One region of the Cellulomonas sp. Y8 genome, then DNA from elsewhere that is predicted to be linked to it. Evidence: riboswitches for the same ligand, from Rfam matches in the RefSeq annotation. Region 1 holds a riboswitch; the other holds the start of a gene.
What was found. Region 1 has a riboswitch for cyclic di-AMP ahead of FKM96_RS07880 (C40 family peptidase). Riboswitches for the same ligand answer to the same signal wherever they lie in the genome.

Region 1 (15,704 bases):
CCTCGACGAGCACTGCGCGGATCGTGTGGGAACTTCCTGATCGAAACTTCATCGACCGGGGACGTCCTCGCGCGCCCGCGCCCCGTATCGTCGTCCGGTGCCTGATACCCCCACCGAGCCCGCCCGGGAGGCCACCCTTCCCGGGCTGACCGCCTGCTCGCTGTGCGCGGGTGAGACACTGGGGCACCGCGACCCGATGCCGGGCGGTCAGATGGCACGGCTGCGGGCGGTGGCCGAGCGCGTCGCTGCTCGCCTGACGTTCGTGGAGTGCCTCGACGAGTGCGAACGCGGCGACGTCGTCGTGGCCCGCCCCTCGGGCTCATGCCGACGCGCTGGAGCAGCGCCCGTGTGGTTCGAGCGCCTGGCGGGCGACCACCAGACCCGGGCGCTCGAAGACTGGCTGCGTGCCGGTGGTCCGGGTGCCAGAGCCGTCCCGCCCGAGCTCTCGGAGCACGTGATCCACCGCGGGTCCGAGGCCCCCGATGTCGTGGGATCGACAACTCACTGACATCGACGCCGTCGCACACTGGCCCACCTCGCCGACTCACCGAGAGGTTCGCTGCCTCGGCACCCGGGGCGGCGCGCCGGGACTTCGTGCCCACCTCGGTCGAACCGACGGCTTTCTACTCTGGAGAACATGAGGCTCACCCACCGACCCCGCCTGCTCGCCTCCGTGGCGCTCACCGCCCTGGTTCTCGCCGGTTGCGCGGCCCAGCCGGAAGCTGCCGATGACGCGCCTGCGACCGCCGTCGAGACGTGGGCCGAGCTGGACGCCACGGAGCTGATCGATCAGCTCGAGGCGATGCCCCTGGGCGAGCGACCCCAGGACGTGCTGGCATCCATCCGCCAGGACGAGGTCCTGGTGTCCTCGCCGAACGGGTCGCAAGAGGTCTCGGTCCCGATCGAGGAAGGGCACTACCTGTCGATCGCGCCGTACGTGGACCGGACGCACGACTGCTACTTCCACTCGCTGACCACCTGCACCGGCGAGATGGGCGGCGAGGAGATCACGGTGCAGATCGTCGACGACCGCACCGGTGAGGTGTACGTGGACGAGACGACCCGCGCCCACGACAACGGGTTCGTCGGGTTCTGGCTCCCGCGCGACATCGGCGCCACGGTCACGGTCACCGCCGCCGGCCGCAGCGCACAGGCCAGTGTCGCGACCGGCGACGAGGACCTGACGTGCCTGACCAGCCTGCAGCTCACCTGACCGCCACCGCGGTGCGCAGCGCGCCTGCCTGAGGGTATGAGTCGCGGTCCGGCTCGGCGATCTTGATCGAATCTTCATCGTCCGCCAGAGGAGACTTGACGCGCGCTGCCGACAGTTGAGGGCATGCACGTACCCCACGACGGTCACCGGTCTGGCGGCGGCCCAGCATGTGGTGCCAGATGAGCCCCGCCGGCTGGGCGGTCATGGCCGCCGCCTGGTTCACCCTGATCACGCTGGCCGTGTGGGGCGTGTCCCGGCTGTTCCCCACGCGTGCCGCCAGCAGTCCGCGTGCGGCGCTCGATGAGTGGCTCGCGTCGGGGACGATCGATGCCGAGATGTACGGCCGCCTGCGCGCGGACCTGGACACCGCCGGACCCAGCCGCTCGAGCCGCCCGTGGTGAGCGCCCCCACCCGTCGGTCGCGAGCCGCGGCCACGGGCCGTCCTCGCGCGTTCGCGACGGCAGCCCTGGCCGCGGTCATGGTCGTGGCGGTGCTGCTGCCCGCTGGGCCGGCCGCCGGTGACACCACCGACGACCAGGCGCGCGCGGCACAGCAGCGGGCCGAGGCCGCTCAGCGTCAGTACGAGGACGCGCAGGAGTCGGTCGAGGACCTGTCTGCGGAACTCGCGCAGGCCGTACTGACCCTGGAGGAGACGAAGGCCCGCCTGCCCGCAGCCCAGGCGGCGCTCGAGGAGGCGACTCGGACTGCAGACGCCGCCCGGCGCCAGGCCACGCTCGCGCGCGCCCGCCTGGAGGACACCAGCGACGTGCACGCCTCGCTGGTCGCCCAGATCGAGCAGGACTCCACCCGGACCGCCGAGGTGCGCGCCACCGTCGCCGAGCTCGCCCGCGCCGCCTACCAGGGGCGGTCGCGTTCCTCCGGTCTGGAGATCACGGTGGGCGCCAGCTCGGTTGAGGACTTCCAGGCGCGGTCGTTCACCGCGTCCACGGCCCAGCGGATGCAGGCACGCACGCTCGAGGAACTGACCAAGCTCGAGGCAGCCGGCCGCAGCAACGAGTCCCGGCTGCAGTCCGTGGTCGAGACCCTCGACGAGCTCGAGCAGGAAGCCGAGCGCGATGCCCGCGCGGCCGACGACGCCCTGGCAGCCCAGCGCGAGCAGAACGCGGCCCTCGACCGGGCCGTGGCCGACCAGACGGCGGCCGCCCAACGCATCGAGGGCATGAAGGGCCAGGCTGAGGCGGAGCAGGCCGCAGCCGACGCCGCCCGGGCCGACGCGGACGCCGAGATCGCGCGGATCGCGGCGCAGCAGGAGGCCGAAGCGGCAGCCGCGGCCGCGGCTCGGCCGGCACCCGCGAACCCTGCGCCACCGCAGCCGGCCGCTCCGGGGAAGCCGGGCCCGGCCGCTCCGCCCGCTGCCCCTCCAGCACCGCCGGCGGTCGAGTCCGGCGCGCTGTTCTCGAACCCGACGTCGATCCAGCCGATGTACGTCACGTCGAACTACGGCATGCGGCTGCACCCGATCCTGGGCTACACGCGCCTGCACGCAGGGATCGACCTGCGCACGTACTGCAACACACCGCTGTATGCCCCGCGCGACGGCACCGTGCAGTGGGCCGAGTGGCGCAACGGGTTCGGCAACCAGGTGATGCTCAACTACGGCACCATCAGCGGGCAGTCGCTGATGAGCTCCTCGAACCACTTGACCCGCTCGGTGGTCCGCGCCGGGCAATCCGTGACGCGCGGCCAGCTCATCGGGTATTCCGGCAACACCGGCCTGTCCGGAGCGTGCCACCTGCACTTCGAGGTCTACGTCGGCGGCAAGACCGTCGACCCCGCACCCCTGCTCGGGCTGCGATGACCACCACCAGCACCCCCTGCGCGACACCGGAAGGAGGACCGCGTGGACGGCATCACCGCGACCAGCGCCCGCATCCTTGAGATCCGCCAGCTCATCGGCGCCACCACACCCCGCCTCGTGAAGCCGGCGGGGGGCTCGGGCGACGCGTTCGCGGCGGCGCTCTCGGCGGCCGTCGACGACACGACCCCCAGCCCTTCCACGGCCCGCAACGCCCAGGGCGTGCCCGCCGACCTCGCGGCCCACGGCAACGGGAAGATCCCGAGCGACGCACTTTCCGAGGTCGGGAGCACCGGACACCGGCTGTGGGCGCCCGCAAGCCAGGCCCTCGACCAGCTGATGACCGCCGCCGAGCGCGACGGGATCGACGTCGGCATCACCGACTCCTACCGGTCGTACGACGCCCAGGTCGATGTCGCCCGCCGCAAGGGCCTGTACTCCCAGGGCGGCCTGGCGGCCCAGCCCGGCACCAGCCCGCACGGCTGGGGCGTGGCCGTCGACCTCGATCTGGACGACGCCGCTCAGAGGTGGATGCGCGCGAACGCGGGGCGGTTCGGGTTCGTCGAGGACACCCCACGCGAACCGTGGCACTGGGTCTACAAGACGTGAGACCGCAGCACCTGCTGCAGTCGCCAGGACGGACCAGGGAGGACTGAGACCACACCACCGCACGACCTCCGGGCCACGCCCGGAGCAGCACCGTCATCAACGCGCTCAGGGGCAGATCTGAGCGACCGGGTGGACGCCGAGTCCTGCCACCACCCGGATCATCTCGACCACGCATGGCAGGAACGGGGGAACCACCGATCGCCGGGCACGCAGGTGCCCTCGGGGTGAAGCCGGTCCACGGACCGGCCGGGCGTCTCCCGCCCGAACCCGACAGCTCACCCCGCAGGCGGCAGGAGACATCCATGCCTTCACGCCACACGACCTCCGCGCGGCACCGCGCGGACGGCCGAGCACACACCTTGCTCACGGACGCCCGCCTCACCGCGGCGCACCACCTGTCCAGCACCACCCGGCGCACCGGCGCCGCCGTCGCCTCGTCCGGCCTGGCGGTGTCGCTCCTCGCGGCACCCGCCCTCGCCGACGACGAGGTCCGGACCACCGCCGTGGACGTCTCGGCCCTGACCGCCTCCGCCCGTGCCATCGTCGAGGCCGCCCCGGTCGTCGCCTCGCCCGCGGAGGCGTCCTGGACTTTTGAGAACCCGGCCGCGACCGCGGTCACCCCGCCGCCGCCCCCGCCGCCCGTCGTTGAGGAGGAGCCCGAGCCCGATGCGGCGGCGAGCCGGTCGCGATCGGCAGAGCCCGAGGCGCCGGCCGCCGAGCCCGCTCCCGCGGCCGTCGGCGCGCCCGCGCCGGCGAGCGCGAACGGCAGCGCCATCGTCGAGATCGCCTCGAGCCTGGTCGGGATCCCGTACGTCTGGGGCGGCACGACCCCGTCCGGGTTCGACTGCTCCGGGTTCACTTCCTACGTCTACGCGCAGGTGGGGATCGCGCTGCCCCGCACGTCCGGCGACCAGCGGTACGCCGGCGTCGAGGTCCCGCGCGACCAGGCCCAGCCCGGTGACCTGATCTGGTCGCCGGGGCACATCTCCATCTACGCCGGCGGGAACCTTCAGGTCGACGCGCCCACCCCCGGCAAGAGCATTCAGATCCGCGAGATCTGGCAGTCCAACCCGAAGTTCATCCGCGTCGGGTAGCGCGCTGGGGCCGCACCCCGCCTGCGGGGTGCGGCCCGCGCCGCCGCCATCTGACTTACTCGGCCCCTGACTTCGAATAGCAGTGGATGCCCCTGGGGCGAACGTCGCTGGCTGAAACTCGGATGCCGTCGCCGGAGCGCTTGGGGAAACCGAGGTCGACGGCGGCTTTCGTACTGTTTTGATGTGTGTCAACATAGAGACATGTCGAACCAACCCCCCGTCCGCGACATCGTCATCGTCGGCTCCGGCCCCGCCGGGTACTCCGCCGCGATCTACGCGGCGCGCGCGGGCCTGGCCCCCTACGTGGTGGCCGGGTCGGTGACCGCCGGCGGCGCGCTCATGAACACCACGGACGTCGAGAACTTCCCCGGGTTCCCCGACGGCATCCTGGGCCCCGACCTCATGGACAACCTGCAGAAGCAGGCCGAGCGGTTCGGCGCCGAGGTGCTCTGGGACGACGCCGTCGAGCTCGACCTGGCCGGCCCGGTCAAGACCATCGTCACCGGCGGCGGCGAGACCATCCGCGCCCGCGCCGTCATCCTGTCGACCGGCTCCGCGTACCGCGAGCTCGGCCTGGACGACGAGAAGCGGCTCTCCGGCCGCGGCGTCTCGTGGTGCGCGACCTGCGACGGGTTCTTCTTCCGCGACCAGGACATCATCGTGGTCGGCGGCGGCGACTCGGCCGTCGAGGAGGCCACCTTCCTCACCCGGTTCGGCAAGTCGGTGACGATCGTGCACCGTCGCGACGAGCTCCGGGCGTCGAAGATCATGGCCGACCGCGCCAAGAACGACCCGAAGATCCAGTTCGCGTGGAACTCCGAGGTCGTCGGCATCCACGGCGACGAGAAGGTCACCGGCGTCACCCTGCGCGACACCGTGACCGGCGAGACCCGCGAGCACGGCGCCACCGGCGTGTTCGTCGCGATCGGCCACGTGCCGCGCACCGAGCTCCTCGCGGGCCAGGTCGACCTCGACGAGAACGGCTACATCGTCGTCGAGGGCCGGTCCACCCGGACCAACCTGCCGGGCGTGTTCGCCGCCGGTGACGCGGTGGACCACACCTACCGCCAGGCGATCACCGCCGCCGGCTCGGGCTGCTCGGCCGCGCTCGACGCGCAGCACTACCTGGCCGCGCTCGGCGACGTGGACCCGGCCTCCCCGGCCGAGATCCCCGCCGCCGTCGAGCACGCCGACGTCGACGCCGTCGCCGCCCTTGACGCCCGGGTCGCGGACACGGCCGCTGCGGCGGTCGCTCGATGAGCGCGCAGGTGCCCGACCTGACCGCGACGCGCGGGCGGCTGTCGACGCTCGATCGGTGGCTGCCGGTCTGGATCGGCCTGGCGATGGTCGCCGGTCTTGCGCTGGGTCGATTCGTCCCGGCGCTCGGTGATGCGCTGGCCGAGCTCGAGGTCGGCGGGATCTCACTGCCGATCGCCCTCGGCCTGCTGGTGATGATGTACCCGGTGCTGGCCAAGGTCCGCTACGACCGGGTCGCGGCGGTGACCGGCGACAAGCGGCTGCTCGCGAGCTCGCTCGCGCTCAACTGGGTTGTCGGGCCTGCGCTGATGTTCGCGCTCGCCTGGGTGTTCCTGCCCGACCTTCCCGAGTACCGCACCGGCCTGATCATCGTCGGCCTGGCACGGTGCATCGCGATGGTCGTGATCTGGAACGACCTGGCCTGCGGCGACCGCGAGGCCGCGGCGGTGCTGGTCGCGATCAACTCGGTGTTCCAGGTCGTAGCGTTCTCCCTGCTCGGCTGGTTCTACCTCAGCGTGCTGCCCGGCTGGCTCGGGCTGGACTCCGCCGGGCTGGACGTCTCGATCGGGCAGATCGCGGTCAACGTCCTGGTCTTCCTCGGCATCCCGCTGGCCGCCGGGTTCGCATCCCGCTGGGTCGGCGAGCGCACCCGCGGACGCAACTGGTACGAGGAGCGGTTCATCCCGCGCATCGGGCCGTGGGCGCTATACGGGCTGCTGTTCACGATCGTGCTCCTGTTCGCTCTGCAGGGTGACGCCGTGATGTCCCGGCCGCTCGACGTGGCGCGGATCGCGCTGCCGCTGCTCGTGTACTTCGCGGTGATGTGGGGCGTCGGGATGCTCACCGGCCGGGGCCTGGGTCTGGGGTACTCCCGCTCGACCACGCTCGCGTTCACCGCGGCGGGCAACAACTTCGAACTCGCCATCGCCGTCGCGATCGGCACGTTCGGCGCGACCTCCGGGCAGGCACTGGCTGGCGTCGTCGGCCCGCTGATCGAGGTCCCGGTCCTGGTCGGGCTGGTCTACGTCAGCCTGCGGGCCGGCCGACGCTGGTTCACCGACACCGCTCGTCCCGTCTCCGCCGAACCGCAGGAGGTCCGCTCATGACCACCACGACACCCGGCCCCGCCGTCATCGAGGAGGGCTGCACGCCGCAGTCCTCGCCTGCCGACCACGCGATGGGCCTGGACGCCGCCACCCAAGTTGCCGGCACCCTGAAAGCGCTCGGGGACCCGCTGCGCCTGCGGATGCTGTCGCTGATCGCGACGTCCCCGAACGGCGAGGCGTGCGTGTGCGACCTGGCCACGGTCGCCGAGGTCTCCCAGCCGACCGTCTCGCACCACCTGAAGCTGCTCAAGGACGTCGGGCTGCTGACGTCCGAGCGCCGCGGGACCTGGGTGTACTACCGGGTGCAACCCGCGCTGCGCGGAGCGGTCACCACCCTGCTGGACTCGTTCGCCCCGGTGGCGGCCGAGGCGGCGCACCTGTCCCCCCTGACCGGGCTGACCGACGCCGAGACCGCGCTCGCGCGGGTCGCGGACCGGCTCGCCGCCGCCTTCCCCGACCGCGACCCCGCCGCAGTGCTGACCGTGGTCCGCGAGTCCTACACCGGCCTGGCGCGCTCCTCGGCCGTTCGCTCGCACCTGGTGGTCAACACCGAGCGGTTCGCCCGCCAGCGCCTCACCGACGCCGCCCGCGCCCTGGACGCCGCGGCGACCGCGCACCGCCCGCAGGTGCTGTTCGTGTGCGTCGCCAACGCCGGGCGGTCCCAGCTCGCCGCAGCCCTCCTGCACCACTACGCCGGCGACGCCGTCGTCGTCCGCTCGGCGGGTTCCTCGCCCGCCGGCGAGGTGCACCCCGGGGTCCGGCCGCTGCTCGCCGAGCTCGAGGCCGACGCAGAGGCGTTCCCCAAGCCGCTGACCGACGACGCCGTCCGCGCCGCGGACGTCGTCATCACCATGGGCTGCGGCGACACCTGCCCAATCCTGCCCGGCAAGCGGTACGAGGACTGGGTCGTCGGCGACCCCGCCCTGGCCTCCGACACCGGCGTGCGCGCCATCCGCGACGAGATCGACCGCCGCGTGCGTGGACTGCTCACCGACCTGCTGCCCGACCTCCCCCTGCCCGCCTGACTCCTGAGGAGACCCCCGATGAGCGAGACCACCAAGCCGTCCGCCCTGTTCGTCTGCGTCCACAACGCCGGCCGCTCCCAGATGGCCGCCGGCTACCTGCGGGCGCTGTCCGGCGGTGCCGTCGAGGTCCGCTCGGCCGGGTCGATGCCCGCCGAGCAGATCAACCCGGTCGCCGTGGAGGCCATGCTCGAGGAGGGCATCGACATCCGCGCCGAGCGCCCCAAGGTCCTGACGACCGACGCGGTCAAGGCCTCCGACGTCGTCATCACCATGGGCTGCGGCGACGCCTGCCCGATCTTCCCCGGCAAGCGGTACGAGGACTGGGCCTTGGCCGACCCCGCCGGGCAGGGCATCGAGTCGGTCCGCCCGATCCGCGACGAGATCCGCGGCCGCATCCTGACCCTGCTCGCCGAGCTCGGGGTCGAGCCCGTCACCGCCTGACCAGCGAACGCTCGTGAGGGCCGCACCCCGCCTGGGGTGCGGCCCTCGTGCGTGCTCGGTCAGGCCGGGCAGCAGGCCGGCGCCGCGGCCGGGCCGGCGCCGGTGAGGCGCGCCCGCACCCGGTCGGCGAGCGCGGCCAGGTGCCGGCGGGCGCGCACGACGCAGCCCGGGCAGTCCTGAGCGGCGCGGCGCAGCTCGAGCTCGCGGGCCAGCTCACGGTCCCGCTGCTGGTGGACGGTCAGGTAGATGTCGGGGTGCATCACGCCTCCTGAGGGGCGGGCTTGCGGGCGCGCACGATCGCGCCGTGCATGCCCTCGGCGACGGGGTGGGTGAACTCGACCTCGGCGTCGACGAACCCCGCCGCCGCCAGCCCCTGCAGGTACTCGGTGTGCGAGAGCGCCCCGGCGATGCAGCCCACGTACGAGCCGCGCTCGGCGCGCTGCTCGGGGGTCAGGTGGTCCTCGGCGACCACGTCGGAGATCCCGAACCGCCCGCCGGGCACCAGCACCCGGAACGCCTCGGCCAGCACCGCCGGCTTGTCCGGCGACAGGTTCACCACGCAGTTGGAGATCACCACGTCCACCGCCGCGTCGTCCAGGGGCAGGTCTTCGATCGTGCCCTTGCGGAACTCCACGTTGCTCGCCCCGACCTTCGCCGCGTTCGCCCGGGCCAAGTCGAGCATCTCGTCGGTCATGTCGACCCCGTAGGCGAACCCGGACGCGCCGACCCGCCGCGCGGACAGCAGCACGTCGATCCCGCCGCCCGAGCCCAGGTCCAGCACACGTTCGCCCTCGCGCAGCTCGGCGACCATCAGCGGGTTCCCGCAGCCCAGCGAGGCCGCCAGCGCCTCGGCCGGCACCGCCGCCGCGTCCTCCGCCCCGTACAGGCCCGCGCCGAACCGCTCGTCGATCACCAGGTCCGTCGGCCCGCACCCACCGACCGAGTCCCCACCGCAGCAACCGGCGTCCCCGGCACCCTGCACGGCCGCCAGGGCGTAGCGCGCCCGGACCTGCTCCCGGATGTCCTGTGCCATCACTCCTCCTTCGCATCGATACCTGTCGATGCCTGGAGCGTGGACCATCCCATCGACGGCTGTCAACATCGACAGGCGTCAATGCGTGGCGCATGATGAGGGCATGGCTCTCGACCTGCTCCCGGTGGCCTCGACCGCGTCCACGGGCTGCTGCAGCCCCGTGACCGGTTCGACGATGAGCGCCGAGGACGCCGAGCGCACCGCGCGCACGCTGAAGGCGCTGGCCGACCCTGCCCGCCTGCGGCTGCTGTCGATCATCGCCGCCCACGACGGCGGCTAGGCGTGCGTCTGCGACCTCACCGAGCCTGTCGGACTGTCCCAGCCGACCGTGTCGCACCACCTCAAGGTGCTTACCGAGGCCGGCTTCGTCACCCGTGAGAGGCGCGGGGTCTGGGCGTACTACACGCTCGTCCCGGACGCGGTGCGGGCGCTCACCGCGCACCTCGGCGAGCACGTGCTCGACCGGGCGGGCGAATGACCACCACAGCCACGGGCTTCACCGTGGCCCCGATGCGCGGCGAGCACGCCGACGCGGTCCTGGACATCTACAACGCCGGCATCGCGACCGGCACTGCGAACTTTCAGGCCCAGCCGCCGTCCTGGGACGAGTTCGACGACGACCACCTGGCCGAGCACCGCTTCGTCGCCCTCGACGGTGACACCGTCCTCGGCTGGGTCGCTGCCTCCCCGGTCTCGGGACGCTGCGTCTACGCCGGCGTCGTCGAGCACTCGGTCTATGTCGCACCCGAAGCTCGCGGCCGCGGCGTGGGGCGCAACCTGCTAGATCGCCTGCTGGAGTCAGCCCGAACTGGCGGAATCTGGACCGTCCAGTGCGGCGTCTTCCCGCAGAACGTCGCCAGCCTCGCCCTGCACGGGGCAGCCGGGTTCCGTGTCGTGGGCACGCGCGAGCGGCTCGGGCGGATGGGACACGGTCCGCATGCCAGCACGTGGCTCGACGTGGTCCTGCTGGAGAAGCGCCTGTAAGAGAACGAGGCGCCGATGCGCTGGATCCGAGCCGCCGGTTGCATCACATACAGCATCGATGCATGCACCCTAGAGATGCTGGCCAACCGGTGATCCGGGCCGTGGCTGCCCCCGGATATCGGTGAGTTCAAGCGGTAGTCGGGGGTGGCGAGACCTCCTCCAGATGCAAGTCAGGACGTACCCGGACGAACCGCAGCGGGTGTCGGAAGCTCCTTCCGGACCAGGCGGTGTCGGCGGACACCTCGATGACGAGCGGGTCGACCAGGGTCAGGGTGATGGGCTCGCGGCCGGCGCCGAACCCGTGCACGGCGGACGCCGGCACGACGGCCGGCCACGGGTGGCCGGGGCCGGCCGCCGCGACGAGCTGGCGCGCCAGGTCGCGGCTCGCGATACCGCTGAGCGGGGTGGTACGTCCGACGATGCGCAGCTCGCCGTCGAGCGGCAGGCCGGCGACGGCGGCCTCCGGCGCGGCGACAGGGCCGATGACGGCGGCGCAGACGACGTCGAGCACCGACCGGTGCTTGACCTTGAGCCAGTCGCGGCGGCCGGGCCGGTAGGGCTGGGCGCCGCCCTTGGCGACCAGCCCCTCGACGCCGGCCGCGGCGAGGTCTCGGAACCAGGCGGCGGCCACGTCGACGTCGCTCGTCGACGGTGAGAGCGTCATCGGCGGCGCCCAGGCGGCGGCGAGCTCGGCGAGCACGGTCCGCCGCTCGTGGTGTGGCCGGGGCCGCAGGTTGGTCCGGTCGTGCTCGAGGACGTCGAACGCGGCGTAGGAGGCGGGCTGCTCGCGCGCGAGACGCGCGGCGGTGCGCGGACTGGCCACGCGCCGCTGCAGCGCGGAGAAGTCCAGCGTCCCGGTGGTGGTCGACCAGACGACGGCCTCGCCGTCGAGGACGGTCCCGACCGGCACCTGGGCCGCGGCGGCGGCCGCGAGGTCGGGCAGCGCCGCGGTGAGGTCGGTGCCGCGGCGCGAAAGAACCCGCGCGCCGCGCTCGTCGACGACGAGGACCGCCCGGTACCCGTCCCACTTGGGTTCCCAGGTGGTGCCGCCAGGCAGCGCGGAGGTCTCCGCGATGGTCTCGACGGCGCGCGCGAGCATCACGTCGCTGGGAATCGAGCGCTCGGCTGGGGTGATCGACTCAGGGTGCCGGGCCCGGGCGACGTCCGCGCGGGCGGCTGGTGTCGGCGGGCGGACGTAGGCTCCGGGCCGTGATCGTGCTCCACGCCCTGGCTGAGACCGTCCCCCCGGACCACACCGGGGTTGACCCGGACCGCCGGACGTCGCAGCTGGAGGGTCGGGGCGAGGACTACGACGCGGCGATGGCCGCGCTGCGCGAGCAGGTGCCGGACGGGATGCGTCTGATCTGGGTCCGCCGGCCGGGCGCGGACGACCCCAGTTAGCTGGGCGGGGCGCGCCGACGGCATCGGTTCGTGCGGAGGACTTCGTGTCGCAGCGACGGCGATCGGGCATCTCACCAGGGAGGCTCCCCGACGCGGTGCGCCGAGGAGCCTCAGTGGTGAGCGGTGCGGCGTAGGTGCGTCAGGCCCGGGCGTGGGGCTCGTCGGGCGAGGACGGTGGCCGTCCCGCCGGCGAGCAGGAGCACCACCGCGATCGCGGCGATGAGGGCCGCGGTCTCGGCGCCGGTGCGCGCGAGCATCCCGGTGGGCGCCGCGGCGGCCGGGGTGTCCGGCGCCGCGACGGGGGCGGCGGTGACGGTCAGGCCGACGCGGGCGGGGTCGGACGTCGCGCCGTTGATCGTCTGGGTCGCGGTGATCGCGTGCTCGCCGGCGGCGAGCCGCTCGGCCAGCGCGACGCTCCACGCGCCCTGCTCGACCTCGGCGGCCAGGGCCGCGGTGTCGTTCACGGCGACCTGGACGCTGGCGCCGTCGATGCCGGTCCCCTCGACGCGGTTGGGTGCGTCGGCCTCGGCGAACGTCGCGCCGTCGAGGCTGGCGATCGCGGGGGCGACGGGCACGACCTGGAACGTGGTCGTCACCGGGGCTGTCGGGGTGCCGCTGGTCTGCGCGACGGTCACGGAGTGCACGCCGTAGGACAGGTCGACCGCCACCTGCCAGGTCCCGTCGCCGGCGACCACGATGGTCTCGGTGACAGCGCCGCTGAGTTCGACGGTCTCGCCGGCGTTGCCGACACCGGTGATCTGCTGCAGCCCGGTGACGACGCGCTCACCCTCGGCGGGGCTGATGATCCCAGTGGCCGGGACGACGTCGTAGCCGAAGCTCAGCGCCTGGGAGACCGAGTACCCGCTGCGGGCGGTCGCGGTGTAGTTCACCGCGCCGGCCTGGGTGGGGGCGGTAATCGACCAAGTGCCGGCGCCGCTGACCGGGACGTCGACGGGCGCCCCGCTGCCGCGCTTCACGGACAGCACGGTGCCAGCCGGGGCGGTACCGGTGATGGTGGCGCCGGGCAGGATCGTCGAGCCGTCGGCCGGGCCGGTCAGGGCCGGGGCGGCGACCTCGACGGCCACGGTGTACCCGCCGGTGCGGGCCAGCGCGGTCTGCAGGTCCGCGGCCCACATCACCGGGACCCCGCCGCTGGTACCGCCGCCGGACACCAGGCCGACGGCGGTGGAGCCCTGCAGGACCGCGCCGCCGGAGTCGCCCTCGGCGGCCGGCACGTCGGTCATGAACCCGGCGACCTCGCGGCCGTCAACGACGGCCCAGCCGTGCCCCATCACGCTGCCGGAGGTGAACCCCGTCGTGCGGCCGGACTTCACGACGCCCTGGTCGACCTGCGCGCGGCCCACGCCCGTGACCGGGCGGGTGGAGGCCGACAGGTCCGCCACGGTGGTCCAGTCGGTCACCGCCGGCAGCAGCGTGAGTTCGGAGTTGGCCACGTCGATCACGGACACGTCCGTGCTGGTGAGGTCGCCGTCGGCGCCCGGGGTGTTGCCCGGCCCGCCGAACTGCGAGAACCCAAACGTGCCGAGCTCGGCCAGCAGCGAGATGTCGTCCCCGCCGCCCGCGTCGTCGTCCGCCGGCACGGTCAGCGCGGCCTCGGTGAAGTCGCCGTCGTCCGTGCAGTGCCCCGCGGAGATGACCGCGGGCGCGCCGGCAGGGGTGAACCCGGTGAAGCCGACCGAGCACAGCCCGGCGGCGAACGACAGCGGGTTGTACGCGGCGTACCCGGCGCCGCCGACCACGTCGCTGGAGGCGAGCGCCGTCAGCGGCGCGTCCAGGACGACGACCTCGACGTTGCCGTGGCCGTCCACGAACTCCTCGGCCTCGTCGACCAGCTCCTCGACCGGCTCGGTGGTCAGCAGCACGACGTTGCCGTCACCGTCCGCCGTCACCGCCTCGACGCCCTCGAGCCCGAGCAGCGTGCGCGCCTGGGCGCTGAACTGCGGCCCCGACGTCGGCGCCACCGGGTCGGCGTCGTCGGCGAACGCGGCCGTCCCGGCCAGGCCGGCCAGACCCGCGGTCGCGAGCGACCCTACGGCCAGGCACGCGACCCGGCCCTTCCATCGTGCAGACAATGCGACTCCTCGTCGTTGAGCCCCCCGCACCCGTCGACGGCACGCTGATGTACCGCTGACCAGGTAGGACTCATCGACGCTAGCGGCGCCCAACCGACACTCAGGAGCCGGCTAGGTAGCACCTACATCTGCGCGCGGGCACGGTGGGGATGCGAGCACCTACGGCCCTGCACCCCTCGCGCGGGGGGTGCCCGGCACGGAGCTACGGTCGCGCCGTGTCGAAGCGCATGCTGGTATCCGTCGTCGACGACCTCGATGGCACCCCCGCGGCCTCGTCCCACGTCCTCGCGCTCGACGATCAGCGCGTGCGACTCGACCTCAGCGCCGAGAACCTGATGCGGCTGCGCGCGGCGTTGGCGCCGTTCCTGGGCTCGAACGGTCCCAGCCGCGTACGCCCGCCGCGCGCATCCGACCCCCCTCACCTCGCGGAGCTGGCCTGGCTCCACGGGGCGCCGCGGCACGGTCGCCTCCCCCGAGCCGTTCTAGAGCGGTGGCGCGACATGCTCGCCCGCGGCGAGTCCGGCGCGCCTGCGCCCCGCTTCCACCGTCTCGAACTGGACCGCCAGAGCGTGCACCTACCGATGAGCACCGACGACCTCACCGAGCTCCGGGCGAGTCTGAGTCCGTTCCTCACGGCCGGCATTCCCTCACAGGTCGGCGCAGGGCGCGGGCGGCACCCGGTCTCACTTGCCGACCTGGCGCGGGAGCAGGGGGTCCCGATCACCGCCGGCTCGCTCCCTCGCCCGCTGCTCGAGCAATGGCGAGCGCAGGTGATCGGTGCCGCTGTCCACTCCGACCCGGCGGCGCCCAGGGGACACGTCTGAACGGATTGTCCTCGTCGAGGCCGCAGTAGTCGAACACGGCCGCGACCACGCCGAAGGCAGGTGCGCGTCGCCGAGCTAGCCGATGGAACGTGGCGCAGACGCGGCGCCCCGAGCGCGCGTCCTCACGAGTCGGAGTCCCAGTGCTCGTCACCAACCGCGTTGTCCGCGTACTCCCGAATCATGTCGTCGACCTGCGACCGGTGCTCGGCGTCGAGCTGGTCGTACAACGCATCGATCTCGTCCTCGTCCCCCGTCTCGCCCGAGGATCTCGCCGATCTGCCCCACGATGGTGTCCTGCTCGTCCCGCGACAGCGGCTCCGGCATGCGATCTCCGATCGTCGTGATCAGGCGGCACCCAACCTCTGTGCATTCAGGCTAGTGCTCGGTTCCCCGGATCTTGTGCTCGACGCCCGTACGCGGACCCGAGCAGCGCTACCGGACACGGGCCGCCACCACGCCCTCAGCATTCGCGATACGCACATCCGTAGCAGGTCGAGACAACCGGTACCTCACGCCAGCTCGGCGCTGCCACGACCTGGCGAGCTGTCCAGACGGCCGCGTGGACGTCACGTGCCAGAGCCCGCAGAGCATGCACCGATGTACCGCCACTGGAGCACGACGACCACGAGCATGCATGCGTCGGCCGATGTGTTTGAGCGCAATGCCGGCAGCACGAGCCGAGGGATACGGGACCTTGGAGCAGGGCGACATGGCGGCTCGCTACGGTGCGGGTGCGCGCCGGGTCACATCCGGTCCGCACCTGGGCCTGCCTCATATGCGCGGCGCCTGTATGGGCTCGAAGCCCCTC
Region 2 (15,704 bases), 1.1 Mb from region 1:
ACAGCACCGCGAGCCACAGGCCGCCGTCGGAGGCGAACGACTTCTGCGGCGCGAAGTAGTACGCGTCCGTCTGCGACACGTCCACGGCGAGCCCGCCGGCGCCCGAGGTCGCGTCGACGAGCACCAGGGCGCCCTGGTCGGCCGAGCCCGGCACCCGGCGGACCGGGGCCACGGCGCCGGTCGACGTCTCGTTGTGCGGCCAGGCGTACGCGTCCACGCCCTCGGCGAGGGCCGGGACCGCCGACGTCCCCGGGGCGACCGACGTCAGCACCGGCTCGTCGAGGAACGGCGCGCGCGCCGCGGCGGCGGCGAACTTCGAGCCGAACTCCCCGAACACCGCGTGCGCGGACCGGCGCTCGACCAGGCAGAGCGTCGCGAGGTCCCAGAAGGCCGTCGACCCGCCGTTGCCGAGCGCGACCTCGTAGCCGTCGGGCAGCGAGAACAGCTCGCCGAGCCCGGCGCGCACCCGGCCGACGAGGTGCTTCACCGGCGGCTGGCGGTGCGACGTGCCGAGCAGGGTGCGCCCGGCGGCGGCCAGCGCGCGCACCTGCGCGTCGCGCACCTTGGCGGGGCCGGAGCCGAACCGTCCGTCGGCGGGCAGCAGGTGGTCCGGGATGGTCACGGCGGGCGGCGTGGTCGCGGTCACGAGCCGCACGATACCCAGGCGCGTCCGCGCGGGGCCGGAGCCGACTAGCCTGTGGACGGACGTCCGCGCACGACAGGAGGGCACCGGCGTGAGTGACCTGATCGACACGACCGAGATGTATCTGAAGACGATCTACGAGCTCACCGAGGAGGGCATCACCCCGCTGCGCGCCCGCATCGCCGAGCGCCTCGGGCACAGCGGCCCCACGGTGTCGCAGACCGTCGCCCGGATGGAGCGCGACGGGCTCCTGGTCGTGTCCGGCGACCGGCACCTCGAGCTGACCGAGACCGGCCAGAGCAAGGCCATGCGGGTGATGCGCAAGCACCGCCTGGCCGAGCGCCTGCTGACCGACGTCATCGGGCTCGACTGGGAGTACGTGCACGAGGAGGCGTGCCGCTGGGAGCACGTCATGAGCGAGCGCGTGGAGCGGCGCCTGGCCGGGCTGCTCGACCACCCGCACTTCGACCCGTACGGCAACCCGATCCCGGGCCTCGACGAGATCGGCGAGGAGCGCACCCCCGTCGGGTTCCTCGACGGCGTCGCCCCGGTGGTCGCGGTGGCGGTCGAGGCCGGCGGCGCGACGAAGGGCGTCGTGGCCCGGATCGGCGAGCCGATCCAGACCGACGTCGAGCTGCTCGCGCGGCTGTCCCAGGCCGGCGTCCGGCCCGGGAACGAGATCGCGGTGGAGAAGACCGGCAACACCGTGACGGTCGGCGCCCCGGGCGCGGAGACCGTCCTGGACCTGCCGCAGGAGGTCGCGCGGCACGTGTCCCTCCGCACCTCCTGACCGACGTCCCCGAGGGCCCCGTGGGTTGTGGCGCACGCCACCCGCGGGGCCCTCGTGCGTCGGTGACCTGCTGGGCGATGTGAGCGTTCTCCCGGAGCCGGGAAACAGCCCGTGACCGGAACGTGACAATCGGCTCGGGGGTCGGGTACCTTCGGTCCTGCTCGTCGGAACCCTCCTCCGTGCGAGCCCTTGGACGGTACGCCGAGCCCTGCCGCCGCCCGAGGTTCCGTACACACTTCGCCGGCAGGGGCGGGGGAACCACATGCGGGCACCGGAGACGGTGTCCTTGGGGTGAAGCCGCGTGACGCGACCGGGTGACCGGGAGCGGATCGCGGCCGGGTATCTCCGACCCGAACCCGACAGCTCACCTCGTAGGCGCCAGGAGAGGCTGTACGTGACCGCTAGTGCTGTGCGCGCTCGACACCGTTCCGCGCGTCGCCCCGTCACCCCCCTGACCGATCTCGCCACCGCCGCCACGGGCACGCTCGCCCTGGCCGGTCGCCGCACCGCCGTCGTCGCGGCCACCACGGGGCTCATGGTCTCCGCGGTCGCCGTCCCGGCCGCCAGCGCCGCGACCGCCTCCGGCGACCAGGCCGCGCTGCCGTCGGTCGACACCGCCGCCCTGACGGCCTCGGCGAAGACGGTCCTCGAGACCGCGCCGGTCGTCACGGCCCCCGCGGACGCCGCGTGGTCGTTCGAGACCCCGGCCGTCACGGCCGTCGTCCCGGAGCCCGAGCCCGAGCCGGAGCCGGTGCGCACCACCACCTCCCGCTCGGCGCAGCGCGCCACGGTCGAGACCGCCGCCGCGACCGAGGTCGCCGCCGCCGCGGTCCCGCAGTCGGTCGCCGGCAACGCCGTGCTCGAGGTCGCCGCCCGCTACGTGGGCGTCCCGTACGTCTCCGGCGGCACCACCCCGGCCGGCTTCGACTGCTCCGGCTTCGTGTCCTACGTCTACGCGCAGCTCGGCATCTCCCTGCCGCGCACGTCGTCCGCGATCAAGGCGGCCGGCACCGTGATCTCCGCGTCCGAGGCCCAGCCCGGCGACCTGATCTGGAGCCCCGGCCACATCTCGATCTACGCCGGCGGCGACCAGCAGATCGACTCGCCCCGCCCGGGCAAGACGATCCAGTTCCGCAGCATCTGGCAGAGCAACCCGACGTTCATCCGCATCGGCTGACACGCTCCGCAGCCTCTCCCGACCCGACCCCCACGGCCCGCGCGGCCGTGGGGGTCGCGTCGTCCCCGGGCCGCGCGGCCGCGCCGGGCGCCGGGCCGGCGACGTGACGTGCGGCACAAACGATGGGGTCACTCCGGCCAGGTGCGCGTACCCTGCTCTTGCTTGCCTCCCCCAGCGGGCCCGCCAGCCAGGCGGGTCCCCGAGGACCCAGGAGTGACGCCGTGCTGCTGCTGCCCGCCCCACCCAGGACGCTGCTCCTGAACGCCAGCCTCGAGCCCCTCTGCGTCGTCGGCCTGCCCCGCGCCGTGACGCTCGTGATGTCCGGCAAGGCCACCGTGCTCGAGTCCGACGGCCGCGTGCTGCACTCCGAGCACGTCGCGGTGCCCCTGCCGGTCGTGCTGTCGCTGACCCGCTACGTGCACGTGCCGATGCGCCGACCGCTGCCGCCCACCCGCCGGACGGTGCTGCAGCGCGACGACCACCGGTGCGCGTACTGCGGCGCGCACGCCGACACGGTCGACCACGTGCACCCGCGCTCGCGCGGCGGGCGGCACGAGTGGGGCAACGTCGTCGCGGCCTGCCGCCGGTGCAACCACCGCAAGGCCGACCACCTCCTGCATGAGATCGGCTGGGAGCTCGCCTGGACGCCGTCCGCCCCCCGGGGCGCGACGGCGTTCCTGCACGGGGCGGCGGTCGACGAGCCGGCCTGGTCGCCCTACCTGGCCGCCTGACGCGCCGCGCCGCTCGCCCCGTCGCCCCAAGCCTCCGTCAAGCCCACGCCACGCCGGACCCCACGGCGAGTGCGGAACGGGCATGATCGGGGGCACACTGGGACGTGCACCGAAGGAGGTCGTGGCGATGAAGCGGGACGCGGAGATCCTGGTCGGCGTGGACGGGTCGGCGGCGAGCATGCACGCCCTCGACTGGGCCGCGGCGGAGGCCCGGACGCGGGGCCGGACGCTGCACGTCGTGTGCTCGTACACGCTGCCGTCGTTCACGGCGGCGTCGCTGGACGGCGGGTACGCCGCCCTGGACGACACCGCCATCCAGCAGGGCGCGCGCGCCGTGCTGTCCGAGGCGCGGCAGCGCGCGGAGGCGCCGGGCCTCGAGGTGGTCACGACCGTCGCGACCGGCGACGCCGCGGCCGTGCTCGTCGAGATGTCCCGGGACGCGTCGCTCGCCGTCGTCGGCACCCGGGGCAAGGGCGGGTTCGCCGACCGGCTGCTCGGCACCGTGTCCTCCACGCTGCCCGCGCACGCCTACTGCCCGACCGTGGTGGTCCCGCTGCGCGACCAGCGCCGCGGCGGGGTCGTCCCGGCCGACGAGTCGACCCCGGTCGTGCGGCCGGTGCGACGGATGATCGTGGGCGTCGACGGCAGCCCGCAGGCCGACCTCGCCCTGCGGCACGCGATCGACGAGGCGGAGGCGTGGGGCGCCGAGCTCACCGCGGTCGCCGGCGTGCCCGTCGGCAGCGGCTCCGGGGTCATGGCGTGGCTGCCGGCGACGATCGACCAGACCCAGGTGCTGGCGGACGTCACCGAGGGGCTGAACGTGGTCGTGGACCGCGCGCTGGCCGACCGGCCCGGGACGACCGTCAAGCGGGTCGTCCTCGACGGCACCGGCGCCGAGCTGCTGACCGAGTTCTCCACGGCCACCGACCTCATCGTCGTCGGGTCGCGCGGCCGCGGCGGGTTCGCCGGGCTGCTGCTCGGGTCCACCAGCCAGGCGGTGCTGCACCACGCCGCGTGCCCGGTGATGGTCGTGACGAACCGGTGCCAGGAGCGGATGGCCGCGGCGGGCGGCGGGTCGGCGGAGCAGGCCGCGGGCTGAGGTGCGGGGCCGGCCGGGCGCGGGGCCGGTCCGGGCGGGCACCCGGGCCGGGTCAGGCCGGGGGCGGGGGGACGTCCGGGCGGCGGACGAGCGCCGACAGGACGATGGTCGACCGCGTCCGCGCGACGAACGGCTCGGCCGCGAGGCGCTCGACCACCTGCTCGAGGTGCCGCATGTCCCGCGCGCGCACCTGGACCACGAGGTCGACGTCGCCGGTGACGGTGCTCGCCGCGACGACCTCGGGGTAGCGCTCGACGCCCGCCCGCATCGTCGCGGGGCTGGTCGAGCCGTGGCAGAACAGCTCGATGAACGCCTCCGTCTCCCAGCCGAGCGCGGCCGGGTCGAGCAGCACCGTGAACCCCCGCACGACGCCGCGCTCCCGCAACCGGTCGACCCGGCGCTTCACCGCGGGCGCGGACAGGGCGACCACGTGCCCGATGTCGGCGTACGACGCCCGGGCGTCGACGGCGAGCTCGCGGAGGATCGCCTCGTCGATGGGGTCGAGGTCGCCGGGACGGGTGGGGGGCACGGGCCCATCCTCGCGCACGGCGCGCGCCGCGGTGGGCACGTGCCGGCCCGGGGCGCGGCCGCGTCGCGGGGCCGGCGGGGGCGCGGGACCGGAGCCGCGACCGCCGCGGACGGGTCCCGGCGCGGATGAGCCCGGGGGCGGGCGGGTGACGGCCACCCGGGTGGCCGGTTCACCCGTGCGGGGGACCTGGAGCGCCTGACCTGCGGGTTCACGACGAGGCGGGGGTGAACGCCGAGGCCGGGCGTTCAGCGCCCCCCGCGGGGAGTCGATGGGAGCGGGGACAGGGGGGCCCAGCGACCGCACCGAGGAAGGACCAGTCATGCCGGTGACCGGCAGACGCCCGGACCCCACGACGCCGGACCCCACGACGCCGCCGCCCGCCCGCTCCGCCGCGGAGCCGCGCCCGCGCGACGAGGACCTGCGTCGTGAGGCCGCGCCCGGCACGATCCCGACGCAGCGCACGCGCGCGGCGGCGACCGCGCGCGCGGCGACCGCGGTGCTCGACGCGCCGCCCGCTCCGGCGGTCCCCGTGCTCGACGCCCCTCCCGCCGAGGTCCCTGCCGCCCGTGCGCCGTTCGCGCTCGGCGCGCCCGGTCGCCCCGCGGCCCGGACGGCCCGCGGTGCCCGCCCCGGCACCGCCCGCGGCCGCGCGGTCGCCGTCACCGCGCTCTCCCTCGCCCTGGTCGGCGGGGTCGCCGCCGGCGTGGTCCTGCAGCTGCGCGCCGACGCACGCGCCACCGCGTGGGCACATGCCCGGGAGCGCGTGGCGGTCGAGTACGCGGCGCAGCTCGCGGACGAGGCGTTCTTCGCCGATGCCCGCGCCGCGCAGGCGACGGCCCGGTACGACGCGCTCGTGGCGGACGCGGTGCGGGACGCGGGCGCCGTCGTGACCGCCGCGCGCACCGCGGCGGACGCGTCCCCGCACGCCGGCGACGCCGCCCTCGCCGCCCTGCGCACCGCGGCCGACGTCGCGCAGCGTGCCGCCGACGGCACCGGCACCGGCGTGAGCCCGGCCGCCCTCGCCGCGGCCACCGCCTCGGTCGCCGCGCCGCAGCAGGCCGCGGTCGACGCCGAGGCCGCCTGGCAGGCCGCGGAGGCCGCCCGGATCGCGGCCGAGCGCGCCGCGGCCGAGCGGGCCGCCGCGGAGGCCGCCCAGCGTGCCGCCGCCCAGCGGTCCGCGTCGCCGCGCTCCACCACCGCCCGGTCGAACCGGGCCGCCGCCCCGGCGTCCTCCGGAGGCGGGGCGTCCGCACCCGCCGCGGCCGCCCCCGCCGCGTCCGCCTGGGCGCCGGGCGTCTCCTCCTACGGGGTCGGCGGGCTCGGCGCGGCGCTCAACGCCGCCCGTGCCGCGAACGGGCTGCCGGCGCTCTCGGTGTCGGGCTCGTCGTCGCTGGCGAACCACGCGGCCGCGATGGCCGCGGCCGGCAGCATCTGGCACTCCGGCAGCGACCACATCGTGGGGTGGGTGCAGCCCGCGAGCGACAGCCAGATGATCGCGGCGTACATGAACTCGCCGAGCCACCGCGCGTGGATCCTCAAGGAGGGCAGGTCGTCGGTGTCGATCGGCGCCGTGACGATCGACGGCCGGCTCTACACCGCGATGCGGTTCTCCTGACCGCGGGCGCGCGCCCCGGCATCGGGGCGCGCCGCCCGGGTCAGCGCAGCGCCTGCGTCAGGCGGTCGAGCGCCAGGTCCAGGTCGTCGGCCTCCACCACGAGCGGTGGGGCCAGCCGGATCGTCGACCCGTGGGTGTCCTTGGCGAGCACGCCCAGGCCGAGCAGCCGCTCGCAGAGCTCCCGTCCGGTCATCCGGGCCGGGTCGACGTCGAGGCCGGCCCACAGGCCGACGCCCCGGCTGCCGACGAGCAGGCCCGTGTCGACCAGCGTCGCCAGCCGCTCGTGCAGGTGGGCGCCGAGCGTGCGGGCCCGTTCCTGGAACGTGCCGGGCCGCAGCAGGTCGACGACCGCGATCCCGACCGCGCACGCGAGCGGGTTCCCGCCGAAGGTCGACCCGTGGGTGCCGGCCGTCAGCACGCCCAGCACGTCCGGCCGCCCGACGACCGCGGACACGGGGAGCACCCCGCCGCCGAGCGCCTTGCCCAGCGTCACCAGGTCGGCGCGGACCCCCCAGAGCTCGAGCGCGAACGTCGTGCCGGTGCGGCCGAGCCCTGACTGGATCTCGTCGGCGATCAGCAGCACGTCGGCGTCGTCGCAGATCGCCCGCACGGCGGGCCAGTAGCCCGCGGGCGGCACGACGACGCCCTGCTCGCCCTGGATCGGCTCGAGCAGCACGGCGACCGTCGTCTCGTCGACCGCGTCCCGCAGCGCCTCGGCGTCTCCGAACGGCACGACCCGGAAGCCGGGGGTGTGCGGGGCGAACCCGTCGCGCGCCTCGGGGTCGGTGGAGAACGACACGATCGTCGTCGTGCGGCCGTGGAAGTTCCCGGCGGCCACGACGATCGTCGCGCGCTCCGGCGCCACGCCGCGGACGTCGTAGCCCCACTTCCGGGCGGCCTTGATCGCGGTCTCGACGGCCTCGGCGCCCGTGTTCATCGGCAGCACCATCGGCTGCGGGTGCGGCGCGCCGGCGACGCCCGCCACCACCGGCCGCGCCAGGTCGGACAGCGCCTCGGCGAACGGGTGCAGCAGGTCGTGGTCGAACGCCCGGGACGACAGCGTCAGCCGGTCGAGCTGCGCCTGGGCGGCCCCGATCAGCGCGGGGTGCCGGTGCCCGAAGTTCAGCGCCGAGTACCCGGCGAGCAGGTCGAGGTACGTCCGGCCCTCGGTGTCGCGGACCCACGCCCCCTCGCCGGTCGTCAGCGTGACGGGCAGCGGGTGGTAGTTCGGCGCGAGCGGGCCGGCGGCGGCGCGCTCGGCGTCCCGGCTGGGGATCGTGGCGGTCATGGCGGTCACCTTCCGGCCGGGGCGGGGCCGGCCGGGGGACCCCGGCCGGCCGAGGGGGGTCAGCGCGCGGGACGGATCTCCAGCGTGCAGCACTTGGCCCCGCCGCCGCCCTTGAGCAGCTCGCTGGTGTCGACGGGGATCGGGCGGAAGCCGCGGTCGGTCAGCTGGGCGGCCAGGGCGGTCGCGCCGGGGGCGACGACGACGTTCAGGCCGTCGCTCACCGCGTTGAGGCCGAGGCACGCGGCGTCGGCCTCGGAGGCGATGACGGCGTCGGGGTAGCGGCGCTCCAGCTCGGCGCGCGAGGCGTCCGAGAAGGCCGGCGGGTAGTAGGCGACCTGCTCGCGGCCGGCCGTCGAGTCGAGCACGGCCAGCGCGGTGTCCAGGTGGTAGTAGTGCGCGTCGACGAGCTCCAGCGTCACGACCTCGCGGCCGGTGACCTTCGCGAGCTCGTCGTGCGAGGCGCGGTCGGTGCGGAAGCCGGTGCCGGCCAGCAGCACGTCGCCGACGCCGAGGATGTCGCCCTCGCCCTCGTTGACCTGCTCGGCGGTGTGCGTGACGTAGCCGTGGTCGGCGAACCACTTCTCGTACGCCGGGCCCTCGGGCTGCCGCTCGGGGTACCGGAACTTCGCGGAGTACACGAGGCCGTCGACGATCGTCGCGCCGTTGGCGGCGTAGACCATGTCCGGCAGGCCCGGGATCGGGTCGATCGTCTCGACCGTGTGGCCGAGGGACTCGAAGGTGTCCTTGAGCACCGTCCACTGCTGCACCGCGAGGCCCGCGTCCGTGTACCGCGTCGAGTCCATCCACGGGTTGATCTCGTAGGAGACCGTGTAGAACGTCGGCTCGCACATCAGGTAGTGGCGGCGGGTCTGCTGCGGGGTCGCGGGCATGGTGCTCCTCGAGGTGTCCGGGGACGGCGTGGTCGGACGTCGGGCCGCCTCGTCGGGGCGCGTCCGGGCAAGCCTACGAGCCGCCCGAGCGGAGCATCATGGCGCGACGTTGCGCAGCCACCACCGGTTCGTTGCGCGATGAAGCCTTCAGGCGGCGGTTCGTTGCGTGCCACCCTCGGCCTCGCGCACGGCGCGGTCCAGGACGAGCCGCAGCATCGCGTCGACGAGCAGTGCGCCGAGCCAGCGCGTCGCCCCCGGCGGCAGACCGCGCAGGTGGACGGACTCGCTCCAGGTGACGCGGGCCGACGAGCCGGCCGCCTCGACCTCGATCCGCGCGGTGCCGAGCAGCACCGGGCCGAGCTTCTGGAACACCGCCACGCCGGGCACGGCGCCGAGCGGGCGCTCGTAGCGCTCGATCCGCATCCGGTCGACCAGGCCGGGCCCGCCGCGGCGCGCGGTCGGGCCGCTCACCGCGAGGATCTCGTCGCCGACCTCGGGGGCCGTGCGGCCGGGCCAGCGCTCCCAGCCGGGACCCGCGGCCTCGTCGCCCGGGCGCGTCAGGTCGACCCGGGTCAGCGGGACCCACCGGGTGTGGTGCCGGGCGTCGGCGACGAGGTCCCAGGCGCGCTCGGCGTCCAGGGGCAGCACGCGGGACGCGCGCGCCCACGGCGTGCGGTCCCGGTCTCGCGTGATCATCGTCGCCCTCGTCCCCGGTCGGTGCGTCGCGGACGGGGTGGGGCCACTCGCCCCGCGTCGGCCCCGGGCGCGTCCCGACATCGTCCCCTCTGGGATCGTCACCCGTCGCGGTGAACTGCGGTCCCGCGGGTCCGTGCTGGGTGCAGGCACCCAGGCGCGCCCGGGTGAAAGACCCGGGGTAGCCTCGGGGCCGTGCAGACGAGGACGCTGGGCAGGACAGGACGGGACGTCTCGGTCGTGGGGCTGGGCTGCTGGCAGCTCGGCGCCGACTGGGGCGAGGTGGCCGAGGACGACGCGCTGGCCGTGCTGGCGGCCGCGGCCGACGCGGGGGTGACGTTCTTCGACACCGCCGACGTCTACGGCGACGGCCGCAGCGAGACGCTGATCGGGCGGTTCCTGCGCGAGCGCCCCGCCGGCGCCGACCGGATCACGGTCGCCACGAAGATGGGCCGCCGCGCGGACCCGCACGTGGCCGGGGCCTACACGCTCGACGCGTTCCGCGCCTGGACCGACCGGTCCCGGGCGAACCTCGGGGTCGACACCCTCGACCTGGTGCAGCTGCACTGCCCGCCGAGCGAGGTGCTGGACCGCGACGCGACGTACGACGCGCTGGACACCCTGGTCGACGAGGGTCGGGTCGCCGCCTACGGCGTCTCGGTCGAGACCGTCGACGAGGCGCTGGCCGCGATCGCCCGCCCGCACGTCGCGACGATCCAGATCATCCTCAACGCCTTCCGTCGCAAGCCGCTCGAGCGCGTGCTGCCCGCGGCCGCGGAGGCCGGCGTCGGCATCATCGCCCGCGTCCCGCTCGCGTCCGGGCTGCTGTCCGGGAAGTACGACGAGCACACCGAGTTCGCCGCGACCGACCACCGGTCGTTCAACCGGCACGGCGAGGCGTTCGACGTCGGCGAGACGTTCTCCGGCGTGCCGTTCGAGGTCGGCGTGGCCGCCGCCCGCGAGGTGGCGGCGCTGACCCCGGCGGGTGCGACGACGGCCCAGCTCGCGCTGCGGTGGATCGTGGACCAGCCGGGCGTCTCGACGGTCATCCCGGGCGCCCGCAACGCCGAGCAGGCCCGGGGCAACGCGGACGCGGCCCGGATCCCGTCCCTCGACGACTGGACCCTGGACCGCTTCCGCGAGATCTACGACGAGCGCATCCGCCCCCACGTCCACGACCGCTGGTGACCCGCAGGCGCTGACGCGCGCCGCGCCCTCCCGTGCGCCGAGATGGCAGCTCTCGGCTGTCGTGCGACGTGCTCGGGCAGCCGAGAGTTGCCATCTCGGCGAGTCCGATGCCCGGCGGGGAAGCCCCTCGGCGCGGGGGGTCAGCGGTGCGGGAGCTGCTTGCGGGGGTGCTCGATCACGCGCGGGGTGCCCTCCGTGGCCTCGACCACGAGGACGCTGTCGCTCCAGCGGTCGGGCGCGGGGCCGAACGCCTTGCGCGCGCCCTGGATGACCGTGCGTCCCAGGGCCCGGCCGCCGGTGATGCCGATGACCGCGCCGACGCCGAACGGCACCATGCGGCCCAGCGCCAGGCCGCCCTGCCGCGCGAGCTGCTTGCGGAACAGCTGCCGGGTGAGCCGTGCGTTGACCCGCCGGATCGTGCCGGTCGGCATCCGGGTGAGCAGCGCCCGCGCGACGTTGAGCCCCCGCAGGCCGGTCAGCTCGCCGACGTCGGTGACCGCCTTGGCCCCGGACTCGCCGAGGATCGTCGCGAGCAGCAGCGCGCGGCGGCGCTCGGCGTCCTCGACGTCGATGCCGTGCACGCTCGCGACGGCCAGCGAGAACGCCGCGGACGCGCCGAAGAACGTCGCGACGTCGCCGATCGTCAGCGCCATGGCGACGCCGGTGCCGACCGCGGGCGCCGCCGCGGCCGCGCCGACCGCGCCGCCGGTGCCCTGGACGACCAGCAGGTACTCGCGCTCCAGCAGGCCGATGATCTCCGCGGGCGTGCCCTCGGGGTTGCGGCGCCGGACGGAGTCGACGTGGGCGTGGATCGTGGCGGACGGGATCGTCACGGCCCGGTCCAGGGCCGCGTCGACGATCGGGGTCCGGCGCAGCGCCATCACTCGCCCGTGATCTCGAGGTCGACGGTCGCCCCGGCCTTGAGCGTGTTGCCCACCGTGCAGTGCTGCTCGACGGCGCGGTGCACCACGCGCAGCAGCCGCTCCTTGGTGGCCTCGTCGAGCCCGGACAGGTCGACGACCATCCGCTCGTGCAGCTCGGGGTACCGGTCCTCGGGCTTGTAGTTGTCGCCGCTGACCTCGACGGTGACCTCGACGTCGTCGCCGAGCCGGTGGCTGAGCGCGGTGTCGGCGGACATGCCGGAGCAGCCGGCGAGCGCGACCTTCAGCAGCTCGCCCGGGGTGAAGACGGCGCCGGCCTCGGCCGGGCCCATCAGGACCTCGGCGCCGCGCTCGTTGCGCCCGGTGTAGGTGCGGGTGCCGGTGCGCTCGACCCAGAGCCGGGACGGCGGGGCGGCGGGGGAGGCGGGGGTGACGGGCACGTCGGTCTCCGGCGCGAGCCCGGTGTTCGGGGACTCCATGGGCCGATCCTGTCACGCGGCCCGCCGGTCGGCAGCGGGGATCAGCCGTGGGCGGACGGCGTGGCGCCCGCTCGCCCGGACGGGTGGTTCGGCGGGCGACGTCGCCCGTCCGGCGGGCGCACCGCGGGCGGCGCTCACTAGGCTGGCCGACGTCGTGCCGGGTCCAGCGGCGGGCCCGGCGGGGGCGAGCGGGGGCCGCATGAGCGTGGACGAGGACCGGGACGTGGCGCCGACGACGGGCGCGCCCGGCGAGCCGGGGGTGCGGCAGATCCTCGACCGGGTGCGCGAGCACCTCGGCATGGACATCGCGTTCCTCTCCGGCCTGACGACGTCGGCCGAGGTCGTCCTCGCCACCAGCACCGAGACCGGACCGATGCAGATGGCGGTCGGCGACGAGCACGACCTGGACGACACCTACTGCGTGCGCGTGCTGTCCGGGCTGATCCCGCCGGTGCTGCCGGACGCGCGCCGGCACCCCGTCGCCCGCGAGCTCGCGGTGACCGCGGAGCTCGGCATCGGCGCGTACCTCGGCGCCCCGCTCCGCGGCCCGGACGGCGAGCCCGTCGGGATGCTCTGCTGCCTGGCCCGGGGCGTGAACCCGCTGCTCGACGAGGACGCGCTGCGGGTGCTCGGCCTGGCGGCGGCGCTCGTCGAGGACCGGATGGGCGCGTTCGGGCTGCCGCACCGGCCCGCGGTCTCCGACCGGGTGCGCTGGATCCGGTCCGTGCTCGCGGAGCGCGCCGTCCGGACCGTGTTCCAGCCGGTCGTGCACCTGGGCACCGGCGAGGTGGTCGCCGTCGAGGCGCTGTCCCGGTTCGACCCCGAGCGGTTCCCGACCCCGGTGCACGCCTTCGCCGCCGCGGCGGCGGCCGGGAAGGCCGTCGAGCTGGAGCTGCTGGCCGCGGAGTGCGCGCTCGCCCGGCTCGGCGACCTGCCCCCGGGCGTGCGGATGTCGATCAACCTGTCGGCGGAGGCGCTCGCGGACCCGCGGACCACGGACCTGCTGCTCGCGCACGGCCCCGCGGTCGCGGTGGAGGTCACCGAGCACACGCCGGTGCACGACTACGAGGCCCTGACCTCCGTGACCGACCGGCTGCGCGCCGCGGGCCACCAGGTCGCGGTCGACGATGCCGGCGCCGGGTTCGCCAGCCTGCGGCACGTGCTGCAGCTCCGGCCGACCGCCATCAAGCTCGACCTGGCGCTGGTGCGCGGCTGCGACCTCGACCCGGTGCGGCGCGCGCTCATCCGGGCCGTCGCGGAGTTCGCGCGCGGCATCGACTCCTGGCTGGTCGCGGAGGGCGTGGAGACCGAGCACGAGCGGACCGCGCTGCGCGAGCTCGGGGTCGACTACGGGCAGGGGTACCTGCTGGGGCGGCCGGCGGCGCTGGCGGACGCGCTGCGCGGGGTCCCGCGCGGCTGAGGGCCGCGGCTCGGCGGTGCCCGGCGGACACCTCGGGCCCGGGTGGGTGCGCCTCCGCCGTGGGGTGGAGGAGGTCCAGCCCGACGGCCGATCCGGCCGCCGCGACCGCGACCCTACGCTCGACGACATGCCCGTCGACCCCGCGCCCGACCCCGCCCTGGCGCCTCCCCGTCTCGGACCGTGGTCCCGGACCTGGCGCTACCTGGTCGCCGTGGGCGCCGGCCTCGTGATCTGGGTGTTCGTCGCCTCCGACGTCACCGGCTCCCCGGTCGCCGACGAGGGCGTCGTCGGCGCGATGGTGCTGCTCGACCTCCTGCTCGGGCTGGTGGCGGTCGGGCTGCTCCCGATGCGGCGCCGGCGCCCGTTGCTGACCGCGGTCCTGATCGCGGCGCTCACCTCGCTGTCGTCGTTCGCGGTCGGGCCCGGCATGCTCGCGCTGGTCTCGCTCGCCACCCGCCGGCGGTGGCGCGAGGTCGCGGTCGCCGGTGCTGTCTGGGCGCTCGCCACCGTGGCGTACGAGCTCACCTACCAGGGCACCTCGGCGTCCGAGGACCTGGGGGTGCCGCTGCTGCTCCTCGCGATCGGCCTGAGCCTGCTGTTCCTCGGCCTGCTCGTCGCCACCGGGTTCTACATCGGCGCCCGCCGGGAGCTGCTGCAGACGCTGCGGCTGCGCGCCGAGGCCGCCGAGCGGGCCCAGGAGTCGCGGGCCGCCGAGGCGCGCCAGGCCGAGCGCACCCGGATCGCCCGCGAGATGCACGACGTGCTCGCGCACCGCATCTCGCTGGTCGCGATGCAGGCCGGCGGCCTCGCGTACCGGGAGGACCTGACCCGCGCGCAGATCACCGCCTCCGCCGAGACGATCCGCGACAGCGCGCACCGGGCGCTCGGCGAGCTCCGCGAGGTGCTCGGCGTGCTCCGCGCCGACGACGAGACCGTGGTCCCGACCGAGCACGAGGCGCCGCAGCCGACGCTCGCCGAGCTGCCGGCCCTGCTCGCCGACGCCGACGAGGCCGGGACGCCCGCCCGCCTCGACGTGTCCGGCCTGCCCGGCGGCGACCGCTCGGCGCTGGCCGCCCTGCCCGAGACCGCGTCCCGCACGGCGTTCCGGGTGCTGCAGGAGGCGCTGACGAACGCCCGCAAGCACGCACCGGGGCAGGAGGTCCGGGTGCGGCTGGCGGGGGCGCCGGGGGAGCGGCTGCTCGTCGAGGCGCGGAACGCCGTGCCCGTCGGTGTGGCGGCCGGGGTCACCGCCCCCGGGGCGGGGCTGGGGCTCATCGGCGCCGCCGAGCGCGCCGAGCTGCTCGGCGGGTCGCTGGAGCACGGGATCGAGCAGGACGGGCGGTTCGCCGTGAGAGTGTGGCTGCCGTGGCCGAGCTGACCCCGACCCCCGCCGACGTCGTGCGCGTGGTGGTCGTCGACGACGACGCCCTGGTCCGGGCGAGCCTGCGGATGATCCTCGGCGGCGACCCGCGCCTCGAGGTGGTCGCCGAGTGCGGTGACGGCGCGGAGGCCGTCACGGTCGTGCAGCGGCTGCGCCCCGACGTCGTGCTGATGGACGTCCGGATGCCGCGGGTGGACGGGCTGACCGCCCTGCGCTCGCTGGCGGCGGCCGGGTCGACGGCCCGGGTCATCGTGCTGACGACCTTCGACGCGGACGAGCTCGTGCTGCGCGCCCTGCGCGAGGGCGCCGCCGGGTTCCTGCTGAAGGACACCCCGCCGGCGCAGCTCGTCGACGGGATCCACCGGGTCGCGGCGGGGGAGCCCATCCTGTCGCCGACCGTCACCGCCCAGCTCATCGCGTCGGTCGCGAAGCCCGAGGACGCCGAGCGGCGCGCGGACGCGCTGCGGGCGCTGGAGGTGCTGACCCCGCGCGAGCGGGACGTGGCGGTCGCGGTGGCCGAGGGGCTGTCGAACCAGGAGATCGCCGAGCGCCTGTTCCTCGGCCTGGCGACGGTCAAGACCCACGTGGCGCACCTGTTCGCCAAGCTCGGCGTGGCGAACCGGGTGCAGATCGCGCGCCTGGTGCACGACGCGGGCCTGGGCTGACCGCGCGGGCGCGCGCCGCCGGCCAGCGAGGCGCGAGAGGGCAACCGACACGCCGACCGAGCAGTCGCGGACTACTCGCTCGGCGCGTCGGTTACCCGCTCGCGGGCTGATCACCCGGCGAAGTCAGCGGGGCCGTTCGGCTAGACGCCGATGCCGGCGCGGAGGGCCAGCGCGCGGTCCACCGCGGCCTCGCGGTCGGCGAGCGCGCGGGCCGTCGACCGGGCGCGGGCCGCGG

Region 2: another riboswitch for cyclic di-AMP. It lies ahead of FKM96_RS12900 (C40 family peptidase); the one in region 1 lies ahead of FKM96_RS07880 (C40 family peptidase).

What each region holds. Positions count from the first base shown of each region.
Region 1 is NZ_CP041203.1:1,736,909-1,752,612, forward strand. Features, by position in the region: gene FKM96_RS07855 (hypothetical protein) at 98-508, shown strand; gene FKM96_RS07860 (CueP family metal-binding protein) at 638-1,213, shown strand; gene FKM96_RS07865 (hypothetical protein) at 1,393-1,614, shown strand; gene FKM96_RS07870 (M23 family metallopeptidase) at 1,698-3,032, shown strand; gene FKM96_RS07875 (D-alanyl-D-alanine carboxypeptidase family protein) at 3,075-3,638, shown strand; cyclic di-AMP (ydaO/yuaA leader) riboswitch at 3,763-3,941, shown strand; gene FKM96_RS07880 (C40 family peptidase) at 3,941-4,732, shown strand; gene trxB (thioredoxin-disulfide reductase) at 4,934-5,992, shown strand; gene arsB (ACR3 family arsenite efflux transporter) at 5,989-7,095, shown strand; gene FKM96_RS07895 (metalloregulator ArsR/SmtB family transcription factor) at 7,092-8,120, shown strand; gene FKM96_RS07900 (arsenate reductase ArsC) at 8,139-8,561, shown strand; gene FKM96_RS07905 (hypothetical protein) at 8,621-8,821, opposite strand; gene arsM (arsenite methyltransferase) at 8,821-9,594, opposite strand; partial or broken gene FKM96_RS07915 (metalloregulator ArsR/SmtB family transcription factor) at 9,698-10,072, shown strand; gene FKM96_RS07920 (GNAT family N-acetyltransferase) at 10,105-10,578, shown strand; gene FKM96_RS07925 (ATP-dependent DNA ligase) at 10,706-11,677, opposite strand; gene FKM96_RS07930 (hypothetical protein) at 11,788-11,979, shown strand; gene FKM96_RS07935 (S1 family peptidase) at 12,090-14,072, opposite strand; gene FKM96_RS07940 (histone-like nucleoid-structuring protein Lsr2) at 14,288-14,896, shown strand.
Region 2 is NZ_CP041203.1:2,830,651-2,846,354, forward strand. Features, by position in the region: gene serC (phosphoserine transaminase) at 1-646, opposite strand, end outside; gene FKM96_RS12895 (metal-dependent transcriptional regulator) at 735-1,433, shown strand; cyclic di-AMP (ydaO/yuaA leader) riboswitch at 1,657-1,825, shown strand; gene FKM96_RS12900 (C40 family peptidase) at 1,828-2,610, shown strand; gene FKM96_RS12905 (HNH endonuclease) at 2,832-3,341, shown strand; gene FKM96_RS12910 (universal stress protein) at 3,469-4,440, shown strand; gene FKM96_RS12915 (Lrp/AsnC family transcriptional regulator) at 4,493-4,969, opposite strand; gene FKM96_RS12925 (hypothetical protein) at 5,295-6,584, shown strand; gene rocD (ornithine--oxo-acid transaminase) at 6,625-7,872, opposite strand; gene ddaH (dimethylargininase) at 7,932-8,762, opposite strand; gene FKM96_RS12940 (SRPBCC family protein) at 8,910-9,458, opposite strand; gene FKM96_RS12945 (aldo/keto reductase) at 9,651-10,643, shown strand; gene FKM96_RS12950 (hypothetical protein) at 10,784-11,524, opposite strand; gene FKM96_RS12955 (OsmC family protein) at 11,524-12,003, opposite strand; gene FKM96_RS12960 (EAL domain-containing protein) at 12,203-13,423, shown strand; gene FKM96_RS12965 (sensor histidine kinase) at 13,551-14,801, shown strand; gene FKM96_RS12970 (response regulator transcription factor) at 14,789-15,469, shown strand; gene FKM96_RS12975 (hypothetical protein) at 15,610-15,704, opposite strand, start outside.